3 regions of the Guptibacillus sedimenti genome follow, and region 3 is predicted to be linked to each of the others. Evidence: riboswitches for the same ligand, from Rfam matches in the RefSeq annotation. Region 3 holds a riboswitch; each other region holds the start of a gene.

Region 1 (5,953 bases), on a different contig from region 3:
ACCTGCACCCTTCATGAGAAGGTGCTTCACAAATGTATTGCCCGTAAAATCAGAAACGTTAGGATACGTAAACATCCTAGGATTATCGTGAATCCACTGTTTTAATTCACCAAGTGTACTAGGAGGTATGTCGACTTTATTTGAATCGTAATGAAAAACAAACTGAACATTTCCCCACGGGGCCTCTAAACCATCAATCTCCGTTCCCTGGTCATAGTTAGCATTTTGGTCCTGCGCTCCAATATATTCTTGAAAATGGGGCAATTTCTTTGAGAAAGAACCTAGTAATAAATCTGCATTCTTAGCATTTTTAAAGTTTGAGCCATTAATCCATATGACATCAATCGTACCCTCATTTTTGTTCGCTTTTTTCTCTGTCAAAAGCTTTTGCATAAATTCTTCAGTATTCATCGGTTGACGGTTAAGAGTAATATTGTGTTCTTCTTTTATTCGTGGGACAGCCCATTTATCAATGTATTGATTAATCCCTTCATCTCCTCCCCACATAAAGAGATTAACCTCTGTTCCCTTAGAGGAGGTAACGATTTCATCCCACTCCTTTGACAATACCTCTTTGTTACCCGTTTCATTGGTTTCACTATTCCCACATGCAACAATAAAAAGTAGCGTTGCAATGATGAATGTAACCTTTCGCTTCATCTCGTTTCCCCCTTGTATAAACTATCCTAGCAACTGAAAGACACATTTGACGAACTTGATTGTGCTATATACGCATCAATCATCTATTTTCCCCTATTATTATACCCTTTTCAAAAACATGATGCTGTAACGCTCCTTACACCTTAAACATTAGTAATACCACTTCATTTAAAATAAGATTTCTAGGTTTATCTTACGATCCAAGAAGAAAAGCAATAGCCAAATGGCTATTGCTTTTCTAGTGGGTATGTTAGGCTACCCGATCATTTATTTACCTTAACTATTTTGCATCTTTCTACGAACAATCAGACCGGTTGCTGCCATTGTTGCAAGAATCGCTGCAACAATCCATTCGATTGGCATTTGCTGTTCAGCAGTTCCACCCATACCTGTTTTCGGCATGTCTGTAGGCATTGCTTCCATAGAGAATTTATCCGGGAATTGATCTACAAAAGCTCCTGATAAACCTTTTGCCGGCATATACATATGTGCGTAAGCTTCACGAACAGAATCATAAGCAGCATCATAATCTTCCATCGTATAGTTATCAAAAGCAGAAATTAGCTGGGTAACGTGCATTTGAAGTCCTTCAGATAATGCACCCGCTTCTAGTCTTCCTTCAGTAGCTGTTTCAAGGAAGCTTGAGAAATCAGCTCGATAGTTTTCTAATGCTTTCATCGCTGCTTCTTTTGCTTCTTCATCTTCAGCTCCTGTTGCTTGAACGTACTCAACAAAGTTACCGATATGTCCAGACCACATTTCTTTAAATTGATTTCCTGCTTCCTCACCATAGACGGAAGTAATAGCAGCTGCGAGATCATCCGTATTCTCACTTAATGCAGCAGCAGAAGCATCGAAGTCTTCAGATCCGTCAATACCGTTTTGCATCGTCATCATAGCAAGCCCAGCATGCTCAGATAAAAGGTGACCTAGTGTTGCACGAAGATCCGATGCTGGCGTTACGGCTTTTGTATTTTCGAATTTATCCGGAAACTGGTCAGTAATAGCTCCAGAGAATCCTTTAGCAACCATTTGCATGTGTGCAATAGCCTCACGTTCTTTCTCATAAGCCATTTCATAATCTCCAGCTACATAGCTATCGAATGCGCCTATTAATTGATTAATGTGGGCCTGAAGTCCTTCGGATAACGTATCGGCTTCTAGACGTTCACCAGTTGCATTTTCAAGGAACATGGAGAAATCTTCTTTATAGCCATCTAAGCTATCTAGTGCTTTTTGTTTTGCATCTTCATCTTCATTCCCTGTTGCTTTCACGTAATCAACAAAGAATCCGATATGATTACTCCAGATTTCATTAAATTCAGCACCAGCTTCTTCACCGTAAACAGATGTAATCGCAGCTGTAAGATCTTCTGTATTTTCACTTAAGGCTCCGGCTGAAGCTTCAAAATCGGCAGATCCTTCAGCACCTTTCCTCATTGTTTCAACTGCAAGATAAGCATGCTCACTAAGTAAATGACCAAGATCCGCACGAAGATCAGCTCCTGGGGTTTCAACTGTTGGCTTGTCCATTTGCTTCTCGTGATCAGCAGCGAATGCTCCTGCAGTTGGTATTAGAAGCGAAAAACTAAGTGGAACAATTAGAAGCCCTTTTTTCCAGTCAATCACTTTCTTTTTCATATTCTTGTTCGTATTCATTTTCAAATCCACTCCCCTTAATTTTTGATTTACACTTAGCTAACGGAGAGAAGATCAGTTTGGATCATTCTTTTTTTATATTTTTTGTGATTTCTATTTTATTCGATGTAAAAAAAACAGCAAACCCCCTTTACACCGGGGTTTGCTGTTTTTTTAGTTTATTATATTTTTTAAAAAAGTAGAAATACAGCAAAGCTCATTATCTAGTATTCATTGGTTTTTAATAATTTAGTCGAAATCCTTTTTCTCCCATTCGTCTTCAGGTATACCTAAATCCTCACCTGAAAAACGTTCTTCTTTAAATGGATCAGCATGATTATGAAAACCATTTTGTTCCCAAAAACCAGGTGAGTCCGCCTCAATAAATTCAATCCCTCTTATCCACTTAATACTTTTCCAAAAATAAAGGTGTGGAACGACTAGACGTAACGGCCATCCGTGTTTCGCTGTTAACTGCTCTCCGTCGATCGAGTGAGCAAGCATAACATGATCATCTAATAAATCGGTAAGGTGAATATTTGTCGTGTAATTATGGTCTCCATGAAGCATGACATGATTCGACTCAGGCTTAATATCGAGTTCTTTTATAAAATCCTTCATCAACACGCCTTCAAACGTATTATCAAAGCGAGACCATCGGGTAACACAGTGTATGTCACATGTCACCTTTTTCTGTGGTAATGCAAGCAGTTCATCATAGGAAAGAGAGAATTCACTCGCTACGTTTCCAAACACCTTTAAGTCCCACGTTGTCATATCATAAGTTGGTACATCCCCTTCATGGAGAATAGGGAATCTTTCCGTTAATACCTGTCCTGGAGGGAGACGATCTCCATACTTTTCGTTTGCTTTAGGTACTTTCATTTTCCGAATACGATCCGCTTTCTTCATAGACTTCACACCTTCCATTTTTTCATATGTAACAAAAAAACTCTTCCAATATAGGAAGAGTTCAGTCTTTAACAGAGCTCTCCCTCATCTTCCAGAGCTAAAGCTCTGCTGGAATTAGCACCTTGTTTATCAGGTTGCCGGGCATCAAAGGGCCAGTCCCTCCGCCTCTCTCGATAAGGAAAAAAACATGTAATTGTGATTCATTCTATCGGTATCCTCCATAAATTGCAATTCTTTTCTAGAGGGGGTGATCTCCCATCTGCTAATCTAGTTCTTTCTGCATCTTAATAAAAGGGTAAACCCCTCCATTTGTATGTTGTTCAAAAGAATCAATTTTTTGAAACCCTGCTCTTTGATAGACTTTAATTGCCCTCTCATTGAAATCTGCAACAGACATAACGAGTGATGATGGTCTATACAATTCAATCGCTTTTTCTATGCCAGCTTTTAAATACTCATATCCATGACCATTCCCTACCAAACCTGGACTCATCCCAAGTCCGATTTCAACTTGGTTATCTGATTTAAGAACGTAACTAAAAAAACCTATAAGCTGGTCCTGGCGATAAACGCTCCAGTAATGTGGATTATTAGCTGCCTCTTCTCGAAACTCATACAAATCTTCAGGATCCTCATCCATATTATAAAATGAGTAATCACCGGTGTATTCCCACGAAATGACTCTCGCTACATCTTGGTCACTCATTTGTTTAAAAATATAGTTCATTCTTTCCCTCTCCTTCTTTGTACTCATAGGAAAAGCCCCATGCCGGGAAATGCATGGGGCTCACACTTTATATTTTAAGGGGGACAGGAACCGGGGAAGTTCCTGTAAAAACAGTGTAGCAAGTCCCAGGGGAATGCTGATTGATTATGAGTTGTTTTTCACATTCTTTTAATAAATGAAAAGAACGTGGCCAACTATTTATAAACCATGATCGTTTGAAGTTCTCGAAAACCAATGTCTTTATAAATGTATTTTGCGAAGTTAGAGGAATACACATTCAAACGAATCTCCTCATATCCCTGTTCTTTGAAATTTTCAATACTCGCTTGCACAAGCCGCTTAGAGTACCCCTTTCCACGAAACTTCGGAAAAACAAATACATCGTAAATGAAACCATGTTTGCTTTCTGTAAAGTAATCCGTGTTTTCTCCAAGTAGTACCCAACCAGCAATTTCCCCTTTATCACGATAAATGAGGTGGTAACCACCTCGATCAAGTATGGAAGATACAATTTCAAGTGCTTTCTCTTCTTTTACGATCCCTGGATTTGTCGTTCCTTCGTTAACAGATTGAATGGAATTCGACAAAATAAAATCTCTTTCTTCGATTGTCGCTCGTTCGATCACACTATTCCCCTCCATCGCCAAAATCTCTCGTTAATCGTTACTTCTTGATAACAGAATCTAGTTCCTTCTTATTAATTGATTCCTTTATTATCCAAACGATCAAATCATCATTACACCACTAGCTCTAGCATAGGTGAAATTCTACTCGGTCGTTATGGCATAAACATAGGTATCGATTAACTGACTCCTATCTACTGATTGACTATTATTTTTTAAAATTGCCTCAAGCTGAAAGAAACATCGTTCTGCTACCTTTCGACTTTTCCAATTTTCCGCATTGCAACGGATTTCAATTCTTTTCGCACGAAGTTCTCGAATCGCAAATCTAACAATTCCCTGAACAGCCTCCGTCATATATCCCTCTCCACTATAGTTGGAATCAATCCAGTAACCGATTTCAAACTTACGAACATTCCAGTCAATGCGATGCAAACCAGAAGAGCCAATGAACATACCAGATTGTTTATGGAAGAGCAGCAGCCGTAAGTCTTCTCTTTTTAAGAAAGCTGCGTGAGATTCTCGAATATTCGCTTCAACATCGGCTTCTGACTGACCATTATGCGCAAACGGCATATATGGCTTAAGTTCGCTTAACGAGGCATCAATCGACTTATGCACTGCTTTGCCATCACCTGGCAACGGATAACGTATATGTAAACGATCCGTGTAAAATTCATTAGGAAAATCAAGTAGAATCGGCTGCATGAAAAAAGTCCTCCAAAAACTCTAAAAGATGTCAGAATTATACCATTAATGAGAAATCTGTCAAGAAAGATACCCTTTTCTTCTAATCTTTATCTTTGTTTTTCGTCGATCTAGAAATTCTCCTGAAGTACTGATTTTAGCTAATGTTTGTCTTTCCTCCGCTCTATACTTATGAGAATGTCCTTGCAGGAATTATTTAAGACCATAGGATAAGGAGTAATGATGTCCGATGATAGACTCTATTTATACATCGCAGGGTGTCATTTATACGATTCTGATTGAAAGCGCGAATGTCGGATCACCTCCTTGTGGCTTCGCAAGGGGTGATCATATGTAGAAGTTCCGGCATGTCTCTTTTTTCCATATCATGAAGTAACAACGTCTCGGAAAGAAATTTGCCAATCTTCTAGAGTTTTCTCCCTTCAGATAGAGTGGTCTAAATTTCGAATATTAGGTGGCTGCTCTTTCAAACGAGTCTTTATACATTTTCCCACCTCCTATATACTAATAATTAGATGCCGTTGAAAGGAGAATTTGTGTTGGATGTTCCACTCATTTTATCATTTTTAGGAGCTGCCGTTCTCTTAACAATCATGCCAGGTCCTGATAATTTATTTGTGTTAGCTCAAAGTATCACTCAAAATAAAAAAGCAGGTATCGCTACCTCCCTAGGGCTTTGTTCAGG
Region 2 (5,953 bases), on a different contig from region 3:
TTTTTTATTAGCCAATCCTAAAGTGAAAACAACGGTCGAGCCGTACTTTATGGCACGCATTGTTGATGTCCAGAATTTTCTTAGGGAATATCCGTTTACGTTAAAGTCAGGTGAGACTCTCTTTCTCCATATTACGGATGATCAGGCAGAATGGAACAATGGAAGCTACCTGATAGATGCTGAAGGAATTAGGGTATTTAAGGGAGATAAGGCGAATGCAGCGTGTGCTCATCCACCAAAACGAGGCCTTCGATGTACCATTAATACGCTGACTTCTGTATTGACTGGATACCAGGAGCCTTTCTTTCTTTATGAAGCTGGTTTATTAGAAGGATCAAAGGAAGAAGTTGCGCGATTGCAAAGCATATGTTCCGCAAAGAAAACAAATTTCATGGACTTCTTTTAACTCAAAAAACCCCTAATCTCACATGTGAGATTAGGGGTTTTGTTCGTATAATAACAAAAGTGCTAGAGGTGCTTATATTTCAGAGATATTTTATCTATTGTTCTTTCGTTTGCAATTTCTTTACGTTCGGTTACATAGAGCATCAATCCATCCAAATAGGGGTATTCTGTTTATTAACAATTTAGAGACAGAAAGATTAAGACCAACTGAGGCTAGTTATGATGGACGAAGCCTTTTGTAAGGATAACTAATAGAGGTTGAATGAAACTGTAAACGAGAGGCGAGTAAACAATGACACGTATCGTAACATTATTCGTACTGATTCTTATAGCTGGATTATTAAGTATAGTAAGCGCGAAAGGATGGCCTTCTTCTATGAAGGATGCAGCCAATAAGAGTGAATGGGTAGGTTCATGGACAGCAAGCATGCAGGCCCCAGCTAAAGATGGAAATTCTCATGAGGGATTTATGGATCAAACAATCCGATTAATTCTTCGTCCGCATATGGAAGGGGAGAAAATGCGAATTCGATTATCCAATGAATTTGGTTCACTTCCTTTATCTATGAAAGAAGTGAGAGTTGCGATATCCAAGGAAGGTGCAAGTATTGATAAGGAGACGGACAAGTTGATTACCTTTGATGGAAAAGAAGCCGTAACGATTCCTCAAGGAGAAACACAGTATAGTGATCCAATTGATTTTCCGGTAAACGCCGATCAAAATATAACGGTTAGTTTGTATGTAGATCGTGAAACAGGCCCAACAACGTGGCATCAGCGTTCAAATCAAACAGTCTATATGACTGAAAAAGGGAACCATACCGGAGATGAAAAGGGCTCTGCATATACCTCAAAAGAAGAAGCATGGTTCTGGCTAGACCGTTTAGAGGTTGTGCCTGACGAATCTGTAGAAGGATCTGTCGTTGTAATGGGAAGCTCAATTGCAAATGGCAACTATTCCACGTTAAACGCAAACCGCCGTTGGCCTGATTATCTTGCTAATCGAATGAATGCGAAAGACGCTGACGTGAGAATGTCTGTATTAAATGCAGGAATTTCTGCTAACCATTTAATTAATAGTGAAGAAGGAAAAGGTCAAAATGCATTTGCAAGATTACAACGAGATGTGCTAAGTCAAGAAGGGATCAAAGGTGTTATCCTACATGAGGGCATTAATGATTTAAGACACTATCCTGAATATGATTCAAAGAAAATCATTGATCGAATGAAAAAAATCATTAAAGCAACTCACGAAAAGGGTCTTCCCATTTATGGAGGTACGTTAACTCCTTATAAAGATTCTAGTATGTTTACAAAAGAGGGAGAAAAGACGCGTCAGGAAGTGAACGAGTGGATTCGAACGAGCGGAGAATTTGATGCGGTCATTGATTTTGATAAAGCATTGAGGGATCCAGATGAGCCAGAAAAGTTTCTCTCGAAGTATGATTCTGGGGATCATTTGCATCCGAATGACGAAGGGTATAAAAAGATGGCAGAAGCGGTAGATTTTTCGATATTTAAATAAAAGTAAGCCTTGCAAAAAGAACAAACGTTCGCTAAAATTGAGTTATCAACCGAATATACGTTCTAACATCATGGTATGGCTTCCACTTTCTTAGGGGGAGCCATCTTTTTTTAGGAGGAGGGAAAGGGAATGGAAAATGAGTACATTTTAAAGCAAGCTGGGAAAGATATGAGGGAAGCGATGACGCGATTTTCTAAAGTAAAGAAACGTGATGGTATGAAAACAATTGTCCAAAGACAAATGCAGGGAAGTCGTCAATGGAAAAGAGATATTTGATAGGTGCTTTTATCGTAACGTCTTGACAAATCTTGTCTGACTTGATACTTTTGTAAAAATATATTTTCTTATCCAGAGAGGTGGAGGGACTGGCCCTTTGAAACCTCAGCAACAGGTCCATAGGATACTGTGCTAACTCCAGCGGGTGATAAACCTGATAGATGAGAGCCTTCGGTTTTATTTTGTCAGTTACGCACTCATTTTGAGTGCGTTTTTTGTTTTTCTGGATGGAAAAGTAAGGAGAAGTAACATGGAAAGCAAACAAGGTTTTCAAAGGGAAATGAAGTCAAGACATGTGGTGATGCTTTCACTTGGAGGGGTCATCGGTACGGGATTGTTTTTAAGTTCTGGATATACGATCCAACAAGCTGGCCCTATTGGGACGATCCTTTCTTATCTGGTAGGTGCACTTGTTGTTTACCTGGTTATGCTGTGTTTGGGAGAGCTAGCGGTTCATATGCCTGAGACAGGTGCCTTTCATAGCTATGCGGCTCAATACATTGGCGGAGGAACCGGTTATACAGTTGCCTGGTTGTACTGGCTAACTTGGACAGTTGCGCTAGGTTCAGAGTTTACAGCTGCTGGTATGCTCATGCAAAGGTGGTTTCCATTCGTTAGCGTGTGGATCTGGAGTGGATTGTTTGCTGCTATAATTTTTATTTTAAATGTTCTAACAGTGAAATTTTTTGCTGAGAGCGAATTCTGGTTTGCTCTTGTAAAAGTTCTGGCTATCGTGTTGTTCATTATCTTAGGTGCAGCAGCGATCGTAGGATTTATTCCAATGGAATCTGGAGGGAACGAGTCCTTATTCGCTAACTTTACAGATGAAGGCATATTTCCGAATGGTGCATTTGCTATTTTAATGACGATGCTGGCAGTGAATTTTGCTTTCTCAGGAACTGAACTCATTGGAATTGCAGCTGGAGAAACAGAAAATCCTGCTCAAACCATTCCAAAAGCAATACGAACCACGTTAATTAGACTGATTCTATTTTTTGTCGGTTCAATCTTTATATTATCAGCACTTCTACCAGCATCAGAAGCTGGCGTTCTAGAAAGTCCATTTGTTGCAGTACTTGAAAGAATTGGTGTTCCTTACGCAGCTGATTTGATGAATTTTGTTATCCTTACCGCTATTTTATCCGCTGCAAATTCAGGGTTATATGCTTCGTCGAGAATGCTCTGGTCACTTTCAGACAAGCAAATGATTTCTCCTATTTTTGCTAGGCTCAACAAAAATGGTGTCCCTCTTAATGCTGTGATTTTAAGCATGTTAGGTGGAGCACTAGCACTACTTTCAAGCATCATTGCGCCAGATACCGTTTATGTGGTGCTTGTCTCTATTTCTGGGCTTGCTGTTGTCATTGTCTGGATGAGTATTAGTGCGTCACAATTTCTTTTTAGAAAGAAATATGTAAAAGGCGGCAGATCAATTAAAGACCTCGGCTATCGAACGCCATTCTATCCAATCGTTCCGATTCTAGCTTTCGTGTTATGTCTGGCTTCCTTGATTGGCATTGCTTTTGATCCGACACAGCGAGTGGCATTGTACTGTGGGATACCGTTTATTGCACTATGTTATGGAAGTTACTATTTAACAAAACGAGTAAAGAAAAGGGGAATAAGCAATGTGGCAGAATCAAAATCCTATTAAGGCAATTTTAGAAGATTTTAATTTGGTGATATTGGACGGAGCCCTTGCGACAGAGCTCGAAAAATATGGGTGTAACTTAAATGACCCACTTTGGTCTGCGCGCGTTTTGCTTGAAAATCCAGAGCTTATCTATCAGGTTCACCTAGATTATTTCCGTGCAGGTGCAGACTGTGCAATAACATCAAGTTATCAAGCTACAATGGAAGGATTAACAGCTCGTGGTTTAGGTGAAGGAGAGGCAGTGGAGCTAATAAAGAAAACTGTTTTTCTTGCGCGCCAGGCACGGGATGATTTCTGGGAGCAAGAGGGGAAGTTGAATCGCCCAAAACCTTTTATCGCAGCTTCCGTTGGACCTTATGGAGCCTACTTAGCTGATGGCTCCGAGTATCGGGGCGATTACAATGTTAGCGATGAGGTGCTTACCGCGTTTCATCGTCCAAGAATAGAAGCATTGATTGAGGCAGGTGCGGATGTTTTGGCGTTTGAAACCATTCCGTCTTTTCAAGAAGCGAAAGTTTTAGGTTCCCTATTACAAGATTTTCCATCCACTTATGCCTGGCTTTCTTTCACTCTTCAAAATGAGGAAGAAATGAGCGATGGAACGTCTTTAAAAGCATCTTCTCAATATTTTAAGGAAAATGACCAGATTGCGGCAATCGGCATTAACTGTGCGTCTCCTTCGCTTGTGACAAAAGCGATTCATCAATTAGTTTCTCAAACCGATAAACCGATTATCGTGTATCCTAATTCAGGAGAATTTTATGACGCTAAGACCAAAACATGGCGGGAAGGTGAGTCGTGTGATGGAATTGTCGATGGATCAAATGAATGGTTTCAAGCAGGTGCACGACTAATTGGTGGATGCTGTCGAACAAGTCCTGAACAAATCAAGCGACTTTATGAAAAATGGCGACAGTAGAAAGTCAAATAAAGGAGGTAACGGCTGTCCCGTTACCTCCTTTTATTTAATGAATTTAGTTTAAAATGGATTCGTCGCCCACTGCAATGACTGCTTTATGAAAATCCGAGGGTGCAACTTCAATTGACCCACCATATATTCGGCAAGGTCCTCAGGCTGCATATACTTCTCTTTATCTTGCTCGTCAAGCTTGTCACCAAAGACGAGCTCAGTCGCAACGAGGCTTGGATTAAGAGTAAATACGCGAATGTTATTTCGACGAACTTCCTGCATAAGCGCTTCGGTCATCCCTTGAATGGCGAATTTAGAAGCACTATATGACGTAGATCCAGCAGTCCCTTTTAAACCACTACTTGACGAGATTGTGATAATATCACCGCTGTCTTTTTCAATCATTTGTGGAAGAACAGCCCGTGTTACATGATACGTTCCATAAACATTTACTTCGAATGTTTCCTTCCAGTCATCGGGTTCAATCTCTAAGAACGATCCGTAACGTCCCATTCCAGCATTATTGATCAGAATATCTGCCGAGCCCAGTTCGTTTTTCAAGTGATCGATGGCTTTATTGACTTCCTCAATCTCTGCAATGTTAGCAGGGGCAACGATCGCTTTAACTCCGTAAGATTCTGCTTCCTTAGCGACTTCGTTTAGCTTGCTTTCGGTTCTAGCAATCAAGCCAACATGAACCCCTTCACTTGCAAGCTGAAGAGCTGTCGCGCGTCCGATACCGCTACTTGCGCCTGTAATATACGCAATTTTCCCTTTAATTGTTTGTCCCATTTTGTGTCATCCTTTCTCCAATTTACTACTTTCTAGTCTATAGCTAGCAGAGTAGAGATTCAAAGATTAGCAACCGCTTTCTAAGTTTTATAAAAGCATCGGCATGTTTAACTATAGTCCTTAACGGTTACAGTTACTGTGGAAGCAAAGAAAAGCTAAATCAATATAAATCGACTAAACATAAAAAAGGAGTTTTTGCATCATGCGTAACCAATTAAAACATTACATCAATGGCGAATGGGTTGAATCAACAGGTTCAGAAACACATGAAGTAATCAATCCAGCGACAGAAGAAGTGATCGGTAAAGTTAGTCTTGGAACGAAAGAAGATTTAGATAAAGCAGTGAAAGCAGCACGTGCAGCATTCCCTTCTTTCTCTCAAACAAGCCGA
Region 3 (5,953 bases):
AAGCGATCAGTCACAGTTCATTCCATATAAACAAGTGAAAGAAAAATTAACGAGTCTCTTAATTGAGTTTGGACCTAAGCGAAAGTCTTATCATCCTGAAGAGCCATTTGTAAGATTGAAGCATGATGGGATATGGGAGTTAAGAACAGCTTTGGAGCTCGACACTAGAAATCCAAACAATCGATTATTATTAGATCATCATGTAAGTGGTGGATTTACTGATGAAGTCTACCTTTTGTTAAAAGATAACCATCAGCTTTTATGTGAGATAGTAGATATACTACTTCGTAATCACTTTCCAGAAACATTACATGAGGATATTCTAGCTCATATTGGACTGGATCTAGAATATAAAGGCAAGCGTTCAAGAGATCCTTACTTCAGAGAAAGAATATTAACAGCCTATGAATATAGTTGCGCAGTTTGTGGGTTTAATGTTCGACTTGGAGACAAGCTTGTTGGCGTGGAAGCCGCTCATATTAAGTGGCATCAAGCTGGTGGGCCTGATGTTGAAAACAATGGGATTGCGCTTTGTTCCATGCATCATAAACTATTTGATCGAGGAGTCTTTACGTTGTCAGAGGAGAATAGATTTCTCGTAGCTGAGGAGGCACATGGGACAAGCGGTTTTCAAGAGTGGCTACTTCAATTTCATGGTAGGGGTATTCGACGTCCCATCCATCCGGATTACTTACCAAAGGATCGCTTTTTGAACTGGCATGTTAGGGAAGTTTTTAAAGGGCCGGAGCGGTATTTGTATGGTTAATGGTTAGGGTATTGATATTTATTAGATTCATCCGAAAGTTTATCTATGAAGGGGTGACAGGATGAGTAAGATAGAAAATGAGGTTAAAATTGCAGAGAAATTAAAATTTTGGGAAGAGCAAGACCATATTAATAAAGAGTTAATACCTAGAGTAATAAGTAATTATGATAAGATTTCAGATTTGACTTATCAATTAGAAAAAAATTTGGATTTCCTCGCAAACTTACAAGTGAAAATAGATAAAAGTAATGAAAATGTAAGCAATGAGATAAGGATTTTAAAAAAGGAAAATAGTATTCTTCAAAATAGAATTGAAGAGCTACAGAAAGAACTAATATTATATAAACAGGTTTTCAGGTCTATTAATGAAAATAAAATTGCTGTTTCAAATTCACAAGACAACGGTGAAAGAAAATCAACAGAAAATTTAAGGACGATTCCAAAGACTCGTCAAAAAAAGGATGAATCAAAAGGGTTAATTAGAGAAAATACCTTTATGAAAATTGGTATTACTAGTTCAATAGTAATTTCTATAATTGCTCTAGTAGTTTGAGGTGAGAAAATGAAATCTTATTCTTTACTTAATTCTTTAAAAGAAATTCCAAAAGTTGAATTAACTAAGCGCTATAAAAAAAATCATGAGATGATTTCTTTACTAGATTCTTTGAAGAATAAAGATGTTATAGTGCAATCAACAATTTACTCATCGATCATAGGCTATCAGATACTTGAAACAAGAAATATACCGGATGATTTATTTGATGCATATGCTTCCCAATACCCAAAAATGTTTAGTAGTGGAACGTCCTTATACGACAAGTATATAGAGACGATGGATAGTGGAGAATATTCTGTCCTGGGTCTGGTAAATGCAATTAAAGGTAAATTTTTTGAGTATCATGTTAAAGATGAGTTATCCATCCGTTATCCAGATTTTGATTTTTCGATATCACCTCTTGCAAACCAACCATTATGGGATATAAAAGGTGTTAACTCTAAAACAAATGAGGAAGTTTTTATTCAGGTAAAAATGATGACTTCAGAAAATTCGTACGATCTAACAAATACTATGCTAGAGAACCCAAACATTTATTATGCCACAAGCTCCGAGATTAGGGAAAAAATTCTTCATCAAAAACCTGAATTAGAAGAGCAATTCATACCGATAGAAGTTTCTAATTACGAGTTTACAATTGGTGTTAAAGATGGATTAGAAACTTTGAAAGAAAACATGGGAATTGATGTTCCAGATGAAGTTTTTGCTTTAGCCCCATATTCGACAGAGATCGTTTTAGGTGTGAGATTGTTATATGATCTGGCTTTAGTGAATAGAGATTTTAGACGTATAAAAACAACAGAAAAGGCACGTTTGGCAGCAGTAAAGGTTTTAATACTTTTTTCAAGGTTTGGTGTAAATACTATTCTAGGAATCGCAGGTTCTTCACTTGGAACAGTTATAACACCGGGAATAGGGACGGCAATAGGAGGAGTTAGTGGTGTAATAGTAGGCTCTATGATAAACAAGAAAATTGCCCCATATTCTCTGGAATTAGCCTACAAGCTGTTATACATTGACGAAGAAGATATGTTTTATTATAAAAATATAGATAAAGTTCATGATTTAGCCTACGAATATAGAAACGAAAGATTGTCATTACAAAGTATAAACCTAGTGTAGAGTTTGAATCTTATGCCCGCGATATTATTATAAGGTTAGAAATTATTTCGAACTTCAAGATGCAAATAAAATCGTGGCCTTTTAAGTATTTTATTTTGATACTTCTTGGATTATTAAATATACTTATACCAACTAAATAAGGTTATCAAGAGTGAACGAGAGTACGGGCTCTTTGACTTCACAGCAACCTGCCAGGCGGTAAGGTGCTCCAACCTGCAAAGCATGGCTTTGAATGATAACGCACGGATAGCGGAGGCTCTTTGTTGCATTCATTTGCAATGAAGGGCCTTTTATGTTTATTTGTTGAATACCTTGTTTATAACACTAAGGGGGATGAGTTTGTGAATGTTAATCGATTTGCACGAAGCGTCATGGCGAAAAGTTATGATGGGGAAAGTTTTTTATTACACGTGGCAGAAGTCATGGAGCGTCAGCTGAAGGAGTGGGACGCAGCGTATGAAGTGGTCGTTATGAAGCTGATTGACTATGAAGTCGTGATTAAAAAGGAAAATCGTTCTTATGAACTGTTGCTTACTGAGAAAGACTTGCTTTTGCTACAACAGACATCACCTTATGCACTGGATCGTTATTTGTGGCAGGCATTCGAGAAGCAGGGGCTTCCGATTGTGAGAGGGAATGGGGATTATATTGAAAGTATGATATGAGTCAATGTTAATAGAAGATGATTTTGCCAATTCATTTTGATGATTCGAAATCGTGGATGTTTGGGGAATAGATTTGGAAGCTTTTAAGCATAAGCTGTAAAACTATTTTTTGAAATGAATCGTGTATTCTTTCTGAATGCTTTTGAAGTTATTTATTGTGGTAAAATTAAACTATTAAAGTAATGGATAATAAAAGTGGTAGAAGAAATATGGATCTTGTTTTACTTTTTCTTTTGATTTTTTAACATTACGAAATTTCCCTATTATAGGAGCGTTCTAATATGAAAACGAAAATGAACTATTTCATCTTATTTTTAACGATCATTTTTATAGTTGGTTGTACCAACTTAGAAGAGGCATCCAATAAAAATGCAGAAACAGATACACAAGAAGTAGGTACAGTTGAAACAAATGAAAATAGTGAAAAAGAAGAAACGAACACTGCGGTTGCTGATGAACCAGTAGAAGAGGAAACACCAGACCCAACAGATGATGAACAGTTCGCAGGATACGAACTTATTGAAGTGGATGGTGGAGATTTGTCTGGACATCGAGAACCTAACGTCGTTGTTGATATTGGTTACGGTGACCGTGAATATTGGGCATTTACGAATGAATACGGACAATTAATACGTGTCGTTGCTGACGAAATCATTCTACAAGATGATCGTAACGAACCTGTATTATCGTCTGGACGGTACTATTCTGATGAGGCCAAGGTTCCGGGCGTCGAAAGTGACGTGTTAGACGAAGGACATATTATTGCTGATTCTCTAGGAGGGGTATCGAATGCTTATAACATTACCCCACAAGAGAGTACACTTAACCGACATGGTGATCAAGCTTATATGGAAGACGCGATCCGTAGCGCAGGTGAAGCTACTGATTTCGAAGCCATTATCACCTATTCGGATACAGAAAAGCAGATACCTTCAAGTTATGAGTACACGTATACGTTGAACGGAAATGAGATCGTTGATACATTTGATAATGTGAACCCTGATGAAGTTAACGCATCGCTCGGCTTAACTGAGAGTGAGCCTGACGATTCAACTCCTTCAGACACAGAGGGTGATATTTCTAGTATTGATACAAACGGGAATGGGCAAGTGACGATTAAAGAAGCAGAGGCAGCAGGTTATAGTATGCCGATCATGAGTGATCATTGGTTATATCCTTATATGCGTGATAATGATAATGACGGTATGGTAGGTGAATAAGAGTCTACGCTTCGCCGGGACGGTTCTCGCATCGCCGGGACGGTTCTTATGATGCGATATTTCGAAAAAAGGTAGAGGAGTATTAATTATTAGTATAATTGATGCTCCTTTTATTTTGGAGATGGAATCGTTAGAACCGTCCCGACGATTCTCTAAACAGCATAAGAGGTTCATAGAAATAGTCCTTTTCTCTTGGTAGAAAAGGACTATTTTTGTGGAATGCGTCGAAAGACATAGAAAAGAAGGGAAAGAGAGGGTATTCTAAGTTTAGAAATTAATGGAAGAAATGAGAGCTGGCATTTCTTGCTCGACAATACAGCGGCTATACCTAACTAGACGTACACATAGACTTCATTTGTGGTGAAACGAGGTTTGGTCGAAAAGGAGGTTGCGGTGCTAAACGAACTAGAAGAATTTAAACGTTATTTAGAGCGTATGAAGTATCGGGCAGAAGCCGAGGCGTTGGAAGCGTATCTAGGAAAGGTAAGGGAAGCTAGATTTGATATCGATGATAGTAAACGAGTCTTTGATCACCATCATTCGACTTACTCGTCGAATTGGAACGGCGAGGCGCGCGAAGCTTATGAAACCCTTATCGGAGAACTGGAACACGCAACTCAAAGTGTGTATGCGGTTCATGAGGAACTGACCTCTGCGATTAACGAAGAAATCGACCGACTTCTTCAGAAAGCGGAGGGCTTGAAGTGACGAGAATAGCGATAAAATCAGAACAATTAGATCAGCTGGCAAGCGGCATCCAAGATGCCGAGCGAAAAGCAGATGAAGCAATCAGCGATTTTAAATGGAACTATCAATCTCTTCTAATGAACATCACGGGCGCGAACACCGGTAAAATTGATGCCCTTCAAGCGGAGTTACAATATGAAATGCGCAAATACCGGGACAAGCTCCATGACCTGCAGGCGGCAGTGAAATTAACTGAGAGAAAAATGACGGAAGAAGATCACTCGCTTTCGGCAAAGTTTGGCCTTATGGCATTAAAATTCAGTGGTTTAAACAAGCTGTTTCAGAATTATGATCCTATCACGGGAGAAGCATTAAGCTGGAGTGAACGTCTCTTTGGGAAAAATCCACTGACGGCTTCATATGATGGCGCATTTGGAGAGATGTTTCCGTACCTCCAATATGCCCTGAACCCACAGGTCATCCAGAGTAGGATGAAGCAAACGTATGAAAGTGTCGTCCTCGATCCTTTATCAAAAACGACGACTTATCTAGACGAGGTACGCCAGGATGTGTCACATAGTGTAGTCAGGTACTCAAGCTATGTGGATCGCTGGTGGGGTGAGACGCAACAGAAGGTTGATGAAGCGCGGAACACGGCGCGGAGCTTTTTAGGTGATGTGGTAAAAGGTGTGCAAGTTGGAAGCGGGAATGCAGTGGAAGATATGATTGAGGGATTTAAGGATCTTAACGCATTAGGTGAAAAAGCATTCGGACCGAACCTTGCTGTATATCGCGATGAGGAAGATCTCCCTGAATTACTATTTAAAAGCTTAGAAACGATAAACTTCTATAAGAACATCTTTGGTGATCCAAAAGGCAATGTCCAGAAGGTGTTGGATGTACCGAAATACATGTGGCAAGGATTTAAAGAAGCCTG

Evidence for each region. Region 3 has a riboswitch for S-adenosylmethionine ahead of PQ578_RS10360 (hypothetical protein). Riboswitches for the same ligand answer to the same signal wherever they lie in the genome.
Region 1: another riboswitch for S-adenosylmethionine. It lies ahead of PQ578_RS08045 (sulfite oxidase-like oxidoreductase); the one in region 3 lies ahead of PQ578_RS10360 (hypothetical protein).
Region 2: another riboswitch for S-adenosylmethionine. It lies ahead of mmuP (S-methylmethionine permease); the one in region 3 lies ahead of PQ578_RS10360 (hypothetical protein).

Annotation. Positions count from the first base shown of each region.
Region 1 is NZ_JAQQWV010000001.1:1,620,384-1,626,336, reverse strand. Features, by position in the region: gene PQ578_RS08055 (ABC transporter substrate-binding protein) at 1-660, opposite strand, end outside; gene PQ578_RS08050 (copper amine oxidase) at 937-2,286, opposite strand; gene PQ578_RS08045 (sulfite oxidase-like oxidoreductase) at 2,548-3,210, opposite strand; SAM riboswitch class I at 3,292-3,390, opposite strand; gene PQ578_RS08040 (GNAT family N-acetyltransferase) at 3,473-3,937, opposite strand; gene PQ578_RS08035 (GNAT family N-acetyltransferase) at 4,132-4,563, opposite strand; gene PQ578_RS08030 (GNAT family N-acetyltransferase) at 4,705-5,268, opposite strand; gene PQ578_RS08025 (LysE family translocator) at 5,808-5,953, shown strand, end outside.
Region 2 is NZ_JAQQWV010000001.1:31,533-37,485, forward strand. Features, by position in the region: gene PQ578_RS00125 (GNAT family N-acetyltransferase) at 1-406, shown strand, start outside; gene PQ578_RS00130 (SGNH/GDSL hydrolase family protein) at 698-1,930, shown strand; gene PQ578_RS00135 (hypothetical protein) at 2,060-2,206, shown strand; SAM riboswitch class I at 2,272-2,374, shown strand; gene mmuP (S-methylmethionine permease) at 2,457-3,860, shown strand; gene mmuM (homocysteine S-methyltransferase) at 3,835-4,779, shown strand; gene PQ578_RS00150 (3-ketoacyl-ACP reductase) at 4,840-5,562, opposite strand; gene PQ578_RS00155 (aldehyde dehydrogenase family protein) at 5,765-5,953, shown strand, end outside.
Region 3 is NZ_JAQQWV010000002.1:399,558-405,510, forward strand. Features, by position in the region: gene PQ578_RS10345 (phosphorothioated DNA-binding restriction endonuclease) at 1-766, shown strand, start outside; gene PQ578_RS10350 (hypothetical protein) at 828-1,319, shown strand; gene PQ578_RS10355 (DUF456 domain-containing protein) at 1,329-2,444, shown strand; SAM riboswitch class I at 2,584-2,686, shown strand; gene PQ578_RS10360 (hypothetical protein) at 2,786-3,109, shown strand; gene PQ578_RS10365 (DNA/RNA non-specific endonuclease) at 3,391-4,329, shown strand; gene PQ578_RS10370 (hypothetical protein) at 4,723-5,037, shown strand; gene PQ578_RS10375 (HNH endonuclease) at 5,034-5,953, shown strand, end outside.